DNA from 3 places in the Pseudomonas tructae genome. Region 3 is predicted to be linked to each of the others. Evidence: predicted binding sites of a transcription regulator. Region 3 holds the regulator's gene; each other region holds the start of a gene.
The links. Region 3 encodes FliA, which starts transcription of late flagellar genes. Its sites were predicted from a motif close to CTAAAGTTTNNNNNNNNNNNGCCGNTAA; they were not measured.
Positions count from the first base shown of each region.

Region 1 (3,183 bases), 2.1 Mb from region 3:
CCACCTCAAGCCGGCCGTACTGGCCGATCTGCCGCTTAAACGCTGAAACGCGCCACCAGGCTGCTCAGGTCCACCGCCAGGCGCGACAGCTCGGCGCTGGCCGCGCTGGTCTGGTGGGCGCCGGTGGCCGACTGCACCGACAGGTCGTTGATGTTGACCAGGTTGCGGTCCACTTCCCGGGCAACCTGCGCCTGCTCTTCGGCGGCGCTGGCGATTACCAGGTTGCGCTCGTTGATTTCGGCCACCGCGCCGGTGATGGTTTCCAGCGCCAGGCCCGCACCACGGGCGATGTTCAGGGTCGACTCGGCGCGTTCGGTGCTGTTGCGCATGGAGTTGACCGCCTGCTCGGTACCGCCCTGGATGCTGCCGATCATCCGTTCGATTTCGCTGGTCGACTGCTGGGTGCGGTGGGCCAGGGCGCGGACTTCATCAGCCACCACGGCAAAGCCACGACCGGCTTCACCGGCGCGGGCCGCTTCGATGGCAGCGTTGAGCGCCAGCAGGTTGGTCTGGTCGGCCAGGCCGCGAATTACGTCGAGCACCTTGCCGATGTCCCGCGATTCTTCGGCCAGGTTGCCGATCAGTTCGGCGGTGCCCTGTACATCAGTGCTCATGCGCTCGATGGCGCTGACGGTTTCCAGCACCAGGTCACGGCCATCGCCGGCCGAACGGGTGGCTTCTTTCGAGGCTTCGGAAGTGCTTACGGCGTTACGTGCGACTTCTTCCACGGCGCTGGTCATCTCGGTGACGGCGGTGGCGGCCTGTTCGATTTCGTTGTTCTGCTGCTGCAGGCCACGGGCGCTTTCGTCGGTGACGCTGTTGAGCTCTTCAGCCGCCGAGGCCAGTTGGGTGGCGGAGCCGGAAATCTGCTGCAGGGTGTCGCGCAGCTTGTTCTGCATCTTGGCCATGGCCTTGAGCAGGCGTGCGGCTTCGTCCTGGCCTTCGGCCTGGATGCTGCGGGTCAGGTCGCCTTCAGCGATGCGTTCGGCAGCCTGCAGGGCTTCCTCGATCGGCTTGACGATACTGCGGGTCAGCAGTAGGGCACAGATCAGGGTCAGGGCGGTGGCGGCCAGTAGCAGGCCGATGACCAGAGCGACAGCGTTGCCATACTGCTCGGCGGCGGTACGGTTGATCTCGCTGGTTTGCGTGGTGTTGATGCCGATCAGTTGCTCCATGACGCTGTTGATCTGCTCGGAGCTGTCGAGCATGTCGCGGTTGATCAGGTTGCGCAGCGTCTCCAGGTCATTGCTCTGCGACGCCAGGCGCATGCGGTTTTCCAGCTGACGGTACTGCCCCAGCAACTGTACGTACTGGTTGTAGGCTGCGCGTTCCTGGTTACCGGTGATTACTGTCTCATAGGTCCGGCGCGCGTCGTCGATCTGCTGGTTGCGCTGGTCGATCAGCGTGAGGGTAGCCTGCAGGGTGCCGGCTTCACGGTTGAGCAGCAGACGATAGGACAGGGTGCGCAGGCGCAGGGTCAACTGGGTCAACTGGTCAAGGTTGGTGATGCTTGGCACCGTTGAGTTTTCGATGGTTTCGCCGGCCTGGCGAATCTTGCTCATCTGGTTCAGGGCGAACAAACCCAGGGCCAGCATCAGTGCACCGATCAGGGCAAACCCCAGGAGTGCACGCGGAGCGATGTTCATGTTGCGTAGGGACATGGTGGTATCCAGGAAGGGGAAAGGGCACGTGATCCGTGCGACTGATTCAGGTCTGCCATGCCTATCGGTCGGCCGCGTGAAGACTTGAGAGGGCAAAGATGAAATTGCGAGATAGCGCTCTTTTTTCCTGACCGATGGCACCCACCACGGGGAACCGGACCCTGATTCCTGGGTCAATCTGCACCAGGCCGACGCGTCTAAACCCGATATCCCTGGCGAGCACGCGGACTTTTCTTTATCGTGTCCGCCCCCTGAAACACCCCGAGAAGGCAATCATGATGGAAACTTCCCTTAGTCAACTGGAGCAACTGGTCAGCGACCTGGTGCAGAAGAATCAGGAACTGACCGAGCGCAACGCGCAGATCAGCGCGGAACTGGCCCAGGCCAAAGATGAAAACGACAGCCTGCAATTGAGCCTGCTGGAGCAGGAAGAAAAGCAGGGCGCCACCGCTGCACGCATCCAGGCCCTGGTTGAACGTGCCAGCGCCGGTGCCGTGAACGCATGAGAACCTCAGCGCAGCCGATCAGTGTCGTGTCGATCCTGGGCAGCGACTATTCGATCAAGGCCCCCGAAGGCCAGGAGCAGGCGCTGGCGCAAGCGGTGCAGATGCTCAATGCCTCATTGGCCGACACCAAGCGTAAATACCCCACCCTGATCGGTGACAAGCTGCTGGTACTGGCAGCCCTCAACCTGTGCTCGCAGCAGATCGATCTGCAACAGCAGCACCAGCAGGCCCTCGACCGTTACCAAGAGCAAGTCAACGCCACGGTCGATGTGATTGCCCGGACCATCAGCAACAGCTGATCGCTTCCAACCCTCGTCATACCTTTTGCCAGCTCACTACCTTCGGGAGGGTGGGCCGGCATTGCTGTGGATCACTGTAATTATTGTATTTTCTGTTGTATACAATTGGCCTGTCTCTTGCACTACAGAGCTTATTTACCCAGGGGAAATACATGCAGTTCTGGCGGCGCAGTATCCAGTGGCAATTGATCGCAAGCATGGGCGCAGCGCTGTTGCTGAGCATTCTGATCGTGGTCGGCATCTACAGTGTGGCGGTCAATCGCCTGACCGAGCGTTACCTGGTCGACACCGCCTTGCCGGCGAGTATTGAGGCGATTCGTAACGACATCGAACGTATGCTTGGCCGTCCGCTGACGGCGGCGGCCGATATCGCCAACAACACCTTGCTGCGTGATTGGCTGGCAGCGGGTGAAGACAGTGCCCAGGCGCCGCAATTCATCGAGTACCTGGAAGCCTTGCGCCAACAGAACCATGCCTTTACCGCACTGTTTGCCGCCACGGCGAGCAACCACTACTACAACGAGAAGGGCCTGGATCGCACCCTCAGCCGCAGCAATCCGGCGGACAAGTGGTTCTTTGGCTTTATCGACAGTGGCAACCCGCGCTTGCTGAACATCGACACCGATGGCAGCACGGGCGAGCTGGCGTTGTTCATCGACTACCGGGTGGAGAAGGCCGGGCAATTGGTGGGTATCGCCGGCCTTGGCCTGCGCATGA
Region 1 is NZ_CP035952.1:5,581,938-5,585,120, reverse strand. Features, by position in the region: gene EXN22_RS25680 (flavin monoamine oxidase family protein) at 1-46, shown strand, start outside; gene EXN22_RS25675 (methyl-accepting chemotaxis protein) at 36-1,661, opposite strand; gene EXN22_RS25670 (hypothetical protein) at 1,937-2,167, shown strand; gene EXN22_RS25665 (cell division protein ZapA) at 2,164-2,466, shown strand; partial or broken gene EXN22_RS26785 (PDC sensor domain-containing protein) at 2,619-3,183, shown strand, end outside.
Region 1: EXN22_RS25675 (methyl-accepting chemotaxis protein) is a predicted target of FliA. The motif match lies at 1,723-1,750, and genes of this name have one in related genera.

Region 2 (3,183 bases), 2.2 Mb from region 3:
GCGTTCTACCAGCGAGTACTGGCTGGTGGCAGTGCGGGTCAGCTCTTCGCTGAGCTGCGCCGAGTGCTGGGCCTGTTCCGAGCTCTGGTCAGCCAGTTCAGCGATGGTGCTGATGTTGCGGCTGATTTCATCGGCAACAGCCGTCTGCTCTTCGGTCGCGGCGGCAATCTGCGTAGCCATGTCGGTGATATTGGCCACGGCTTCGCTGATGCCCACCAGCGCCTGGTCCGCTTCCAGTACCCGTGCCACGCCTTCCTCGGCCTGGCGGTGGCCGGTTTCCATGGTTTGCACGGCACTGTTGGCGGTCTGTTGCAACTTGGCGATCAGGCCATGGATCTGCCCGGTGGACTCGGCGGTGCGCTGCGCCAGCTGGCGCACCTCGTCTGCCACCACGGCAAAGCCGCGGCCCATTTCACCGGCCCGGGCCGCTTCAATGGCGGCGTTGAGGGCCAACAGGTTGGTCTGGTCGGCAATGCCCTTGATCACATCGACCACACCGCCGATCTCGTCGCTGTCGCGGGCCAGTTGGGTCACGGTCAGCCCGGTTTCGCCCACGGCGGCCGACAGGCGCTGGATCGCCTCACGGGTCTCCCCGGCGATGTCGCGGCCGCGCCCGGTCAGGCGATTGGCTTCCTGGGTGGCATCGGCGGTGCGCTGCACATGGTTGGCCACTTCCTGGGTGGTGGCGGCCATCTGGTTGACGGCGGCGGCGACCTGCTCGGTCTCCACCCGCTGGCGTTCCAGGCCCGAGGAGCTGTTGTGGGCCAGAGTGTCGGACTGGCGCGCCTGCTCGTTGAGGTGCTCGGCGGTGTCCTGCAGGCGGGTCAGGCAGGTTTTCATCCGGGCATCCTGGCTGAGCATGGCCATTTCCAGGCGCGCCTGCACACCGCGGCTGTCAGTGTACATCTGTGCGATCAGCGGATCGGAGGTGGTCTGTTCGGCCAGGCGCAGCAGGCGCTTGAGGCCGCGCTGCTGCCAGCTCAGGCCGAGCAGGCCGAGCGGCACCGACAGGGCGGCGGCGAGGGCGAAGCCCCAGGAGTGGCCCAGCCAGTTGCCGATCAAAAAGCCGATCTGGCTGACCAGAATGAAGGGCAACCAGTCCTGCACGACCGGCAGCCACTTGTCGCGACGCGGGATCGCCGGTTTGCCCTGGTTGATGCGCTGGTACAGCGCTTCGGCGCGGCGGACCTGTTCGGCGGTCGGTTTGACCCGTACCGATTCAAAGCCCACCACCTGGTTGTTTTCGAACACCGGCGTGACATAGGCATTGACCCAGTAATGGTCGCCCGACTTGCAGCGGTTCTTGACGATGCCCATCCATGGCAAGCCTTGTTTGAGCGTCGACCACATGTGCGCAAATACCGCTGGCGGCACATCCGGGTGGCGGACCAGGTTATGCGGCGCGCGCATCAGCTCCTCGCGGGAGAAGCCGCTGATCTCGATGAAAGCGTCGTTGCAGTAAGTGATAACACCCTTGGCATCAGTGGTCGAAATCAACCGTTGCTGAGCTGGGAAAGTCCGTTCGCGTTGGGTAATCGGCTGGTTGTTACGCATTAGCTGTTCAATCCGCAAGGCTTTCCAGAGTTATCGGCATGCCGGGGCTTTTGTTGAATGAATATTTGCAGGGCTTGATTTCGATCAAGGAGTCATGCTCCGACCTGCGTTACGCCACCGGTGCAAAGTTCAACAAGTTCGCTGTATTTTTTCATATTTTTGACACAAAAGTCAGCTATTGACCGCAGGTTCACAGCGGCACCATGGCCGGATAGCTGAAGCCGGCAAAGTGCGCAAGATTCAGGCCGAAATGGCACAGTACAGCGGCGAAAAGGCCGCCATAACGGTAGGCCAGGCCATAACCGACACCGGCCAGGCCGGCCAGCAGCACCCATTGCCAGCCGCCGCCCAAATGAGCCAGGCCAAACAATGCTGCGGCCAGCAGTAGCGCCAGGTTCTGGTTCCTCAATAGACGTTGCAGGCCGCCCTGAATGTAGCCGCGAAACAGCAGCTCTTCCGTCAGGCAGACCAGCAACAGGTTGTTCATCGCCCAGATCCAGCCTTGCTCCGGCCACTTCGGCGCCCAGGCGACCATCCCCATCAGCCAGGCGCCACCCAGGCACAGGGCGCTCACCAACGGCAGGGTCAGGGCCAGGCTTGCGAACGGGCGCTTGTTGTTCAGCGCAAGCACCCACGGGCAGGCCAGCAACAGCCAGAAGCCGATCAGGGGCTTGTCCAGGTTCAGGTACATGGAAAAGGGCAGGGCTTCGCTGCTCAAGCGCAGCTTGTCGATGACTTTGGCGCTCATGAAACCCGGCAGCAGGTGCAGCGCCAGGGCGATGGCCAGCAGCACGAACAGGGCATGGCCAACCAGTTTTTGCCAGAGGCTGGCACGGCGCACCAGCAGGCCGGCGCAGAGCAGGGCAATCAGGCTGGGCAGGGCCAATAGGCCGAGATTGCCTTTGAGCAAGGCGAAGAGATAACCGAGGCCGAGCAGCGCCAGGCCGATCCATTGCGGGGCAAGCATGAGACATCCTTTGAAAAGCAAAACGTGAACCCTTCGACTGCGCTGCTGCGCTCGAGGACACGCCTGTCTGCCATCCTTTGGCCATTAGTGCTTATCGTACGTTGTCTGCAGCCTAAGGCAAAGGCCCGGTCACAGGGGACCGGGCCGTTTCTTCAGGCTGCGATCAATTGCCGCAGAACATAGTGGAGAATGCCGCCTGCCTTGAAGTACTCGACTTCATTGAGGGTGTCGATGCGGCACAGCACCTGGACCTGTTCCTGGCGGCCATCCTCGCGGGTGATCTGGAGGGTCAGGGTCATGTGCGGCTGCACTTGGGCTTGGCTCAGGCCGAGGATGTCGACACGTTCGCGGCCGTCCAGGGCCAGGCTCTTGCGGTTCTGCCCAGACTGGAACTGCAGGGGCAGTACCCCCATGCCCACCAGGTTGGAGCGGTGGATACGTTCGAAGCTCTCGGCCAGCACCGCCTTGACCCCCAGCAGGTTGGTGCCCTTGGCGGCCCAGTCGCGGCTCGAGCCGGTGCCGTACTCCTGGCCGGCAATCACTATCAATGGCGTGCCGTCGGCCTGGTAGCGCATGGCCGCGTCGTAGATCGCCAGCTTCTCGCCAGTGGGTACATAGAGGGTGTTGCCGCCTTCTTCACCACCGAGCATTTCGTTGCGGAT
Region 2 is NZ_CP035952.1:4,179,128-4,182,310, reverse strand. Features, by position in the region: gene EXN22_RS19060 (methyl-accepting chemotaxis protein) at 1-1,554, opposite strand, end outside; gene EXN22_RS19055 (CPBP family intramembrane glutamic endopeptidase) at 1,745-2,521, opposite strand; gene acnA (aconitate hydratase AcnA) at 2,674-3,183, opposite strand, start outside.
Region 2: EXN22_RS19060 (methyl-accepting chemotaxis protein) is a predicted target of FliA. The motif match lies at 1,585-1,612, and genes of this name have one in related genera.

Region 3 (3,183 bases):
GCCTATCTTACCGATGGCCCGCGCATTCCTGACGACCTGCACCTGCCGCGCCGGCACCAGTTGGTCAGCCGCGCAGTGAGTGTGCAGATGCAGGACGAGCCCAGCGAAGAGGCCATGGCCGACATGTTCGCTGATCTCTACCACAGCCCTGGCAAACGCGTGGGCTGAGGTGAATATGAATACGTTGCAAAGTACCTACATCAATGGTCTGCCAGGCATTTTTCAGGTGTTGAAAGCGCAGCCCAGTCATGTGGCCTCGGTCTAAGTAAGACAAGGTAAAGAACAAACATGGGTAGCATGCATCCCGTACAGGTGATCGCCGTGACCGGTGGCAAAGGTGGCGTCGGCAAGACTAACGTGTCAGTGAACCTGTCGCTGGCGCTGGCTGAGCTTGGCCGTCGGGTCATGCTGCTGGACGCCGACCTGGGCCTGGCCAACGTCGACGTGCTGCTGGGCCTGACGCCCAAACGTACCCTGGCCGACGTCATCGAAGGCCGCTGCGAGCTGCGCGAAGTGCTGCTGCAAGGCCCTGGTGGCGTACGCATCGTGCCGGCGGCTTCGGGTACGCAAAGCATGGTGCACCTGGCGCCGGCGCAGCATGCCGGACTGATCCAGGCCTTCAGCGAGATCGGCGACAACCTCGATGTGCTGGTGATCGACACCGCTGCGGGTATCGGTGACTCGGTAGTCAGCTTTGTTCGCGCCGCCCAGGAGGTGTTGCTGGTGGTCTGCGACGAGCCCACCTCGATCACCGATGCCTATGCCCTGATCAAGCTGCTCAATCGCGATTACGGCATGAACCGCTTCCGCGTCCTGGCAAACATGGCTCAGAGCCCTCAAGAGGGGCGCAACCTGTTCGCCAAGTTGACCAAGGTCACTGATCGCTTTCTGGATGTCGCTCTACAATACGTCGGCGCGGTGCCTTACGACGAATGCGTGCGCAAGGCGGTGCAGAAGCAGCGAGCAGTCTATGAAGCCTTCCCGCGTTCCAAGTGCGCGCTGGCATTCAAGGCCATTGCCCAGAAAGTCGACACCTGGCCGCTGCCTGCCAACCCACGGGGTCACCTGGAGTTCTTCGTCGAACGCCTGGTGCAACCGACGAGTGCAGGTCCGGTGCTATGAACGCCAGCGGTTATCGGATGTACAGCAAGGCTTCGCGTGACGCCCAGTACGAGTTGATCGAGCGTTACGCGCCGTTGGTCAAGCGCATCGCCTACCACTTGCTGGCGCGTCTGCCGGCCAGTGTTCAGGTCGAGGATCTGATCCAGGCCGGGATGATCGGCTTGCTCGAAGTCGCCAACAAGTACGATGCGAGCAAGGGTGCCAGTTTCGAGACCTATGCCGGTATCCGTATTCGTGGGGCCATGCTCGATGAAGTGCGCAAGGGCGATTGGGCACCGCGTTCGGTACACCGCAATACCCGCATGGTCAGTGACGCGATTCGTGCAATTGAAGCAAAAACCGGTCGTGACGCTAAAGATCACGAAGTTGCTGCCGAACTTCAATTGAGTCTCGACGATTATTACGGGATTTTGAATGACACCCTGGGCAGCCGCCTGTTCAGTTTCGACGACCTGCTGCAGGACGGCGAACATGAAGGTCTGCACGAGGGAGGTGCCAGTGCCCAGCTCGAGCCTTCGCGCGACCTGGAAGACGAGCGTTTTCAGGCAGCCTTGGCCGATGCCATTGCCAACCTGCCCGAACGTGAGCGTCTGGTGCTGGCGCTGTACTACGACGAAGAGCTCAACCTCAAGGAGATCGGTGAGGTCCTGGGGGTGAGCGAATCGCGCGTCAGCCAGTTGCACAGCCAGTGCGCGGCACGTTTGCGTGGTCGCCTGGGGGAATGGCGAGCGCGTTGAACACCGGTTCAATGCAGTCGTGAAATGCAGTACCGAATTGATTGAATGCGCGTTCCGCGCTGAACGCGTTAAAGACTGCTTGGAGGTCTAATTGAACAAAGACATGAAAATCCTCATCGTGGACGACTTCTCGACGATGCGGCGGATCATCAAGAACCTGTTGCGTGATCTGGGCTTTACCAACACCCAGGAAGCCGACGACGGCAACACTGCGCTGCCGATGCTCGAAAGCGGCCACTTCGATTTTCTGGTGACCGACTGGAACATGCCTGGCATGTCCGGCATCGACCTGCTGCGCAAGGTACGGGCTGATGAGCGCCTGAAACACCTGCCGGTGCTGATGGTGACCGCCGAAGCCAAGCGCGAGCAGATCATCGAAGCCGCCCAGGCCGGAGTCAACGGCTATGTGGTCAAGCCGTTCACTGCCCAGGTGCTGAAAGAAAAAATCGAAAAAATCTTCGAGCGCGTCAATAGCTGAGGTACGCCACGGGGGCGCTATGGAGCAAACACAATCATCCTTGGGCGAGTTCGAGTCGACACTCAAGAAGCACGCCAAGGAACTGGTCGACAGCCTTGAGAAAGGCAAGTTCGGCGACGCGGTGCAACTGATCCATCAGCTGAACCAGACCCGTGACCTAGGCCTGTACCAGGAAGTCGGCAAACTTACCCGCGAGTTGCACAGTGCGATCGTCAGCTTCCAGATCGACCCGCACATGCCGCAGGCCGAGGAAGTGTCGCAGATTACCGACGCGACCGAACGCCTGTCCTATGTGGTCAAGCTGACCGAGGGCGCGGCCAATCGCACCATGGACCTGGTCGAAGCCAGTACACCGGTTCTCAACGCGTTGAGCGACGAAGCCAGGGAACTGAGCGTCGACTGGCAGCGTTTCATGCGCCGCGAAGTGGCGGCGCCGGAGTTCCGTGAGTTGGCCAAGCGTGTCGACAGTTTCCTGACGCGCAGCGAGGAAGGCAACCGCAAGGTCGCCGGGCACCTCAATGACATTCTTCTGGCCCAGGACTACCAAGACCTGACCGGCCAGGTGATCAAGCGCGTCACGACGCTGGTCACCGAAGTAGAAAGCAATCTGCTCAAGCTCGTGCTGATGGCAAGCCAGGTCGACCGTTTTGCCGGTATCGAACATGACCACCAGCAGCTGCGCGCTGAAAAAGATCAAGAAAAACATCCGACTCGGGGTGAAGGTCCGCAGATTCATGCCGATAAGCGTGAAGACGTTGTGTCCGGTCAGGACGATGTCGACGATCTGCTGTCCAGTCTGGGTTTTTAGGGAGCACGTTTAATGAGCTTCGGCGCCGATGAAGAAAT
Region 3 is NZ_CP035952.1:2,010,047-2,013,229, forward strand. Features, by position in the region: gene flhF (flagellar biosynthesis protein FlhF) at 1-168, shown strand, start outside; gene fleN (flagellar synthesis regulator FleN) at 289-1,122, shown strand; gene fliA (RNA polymerase sigma factor FliA) at 1,119-1,859, shown strand; gene EXN22_RS09315 (chemotaxis response regulator CheY) at 1,963-2,337, shown strand; gene EXN22_RS09320 (protein phosphatase CheZ) at 2,357-3,145, shown strand; gene EXN22_RS09325 (chemotaxis protein CheA) at 3,158-3,183, shown strand, end outside.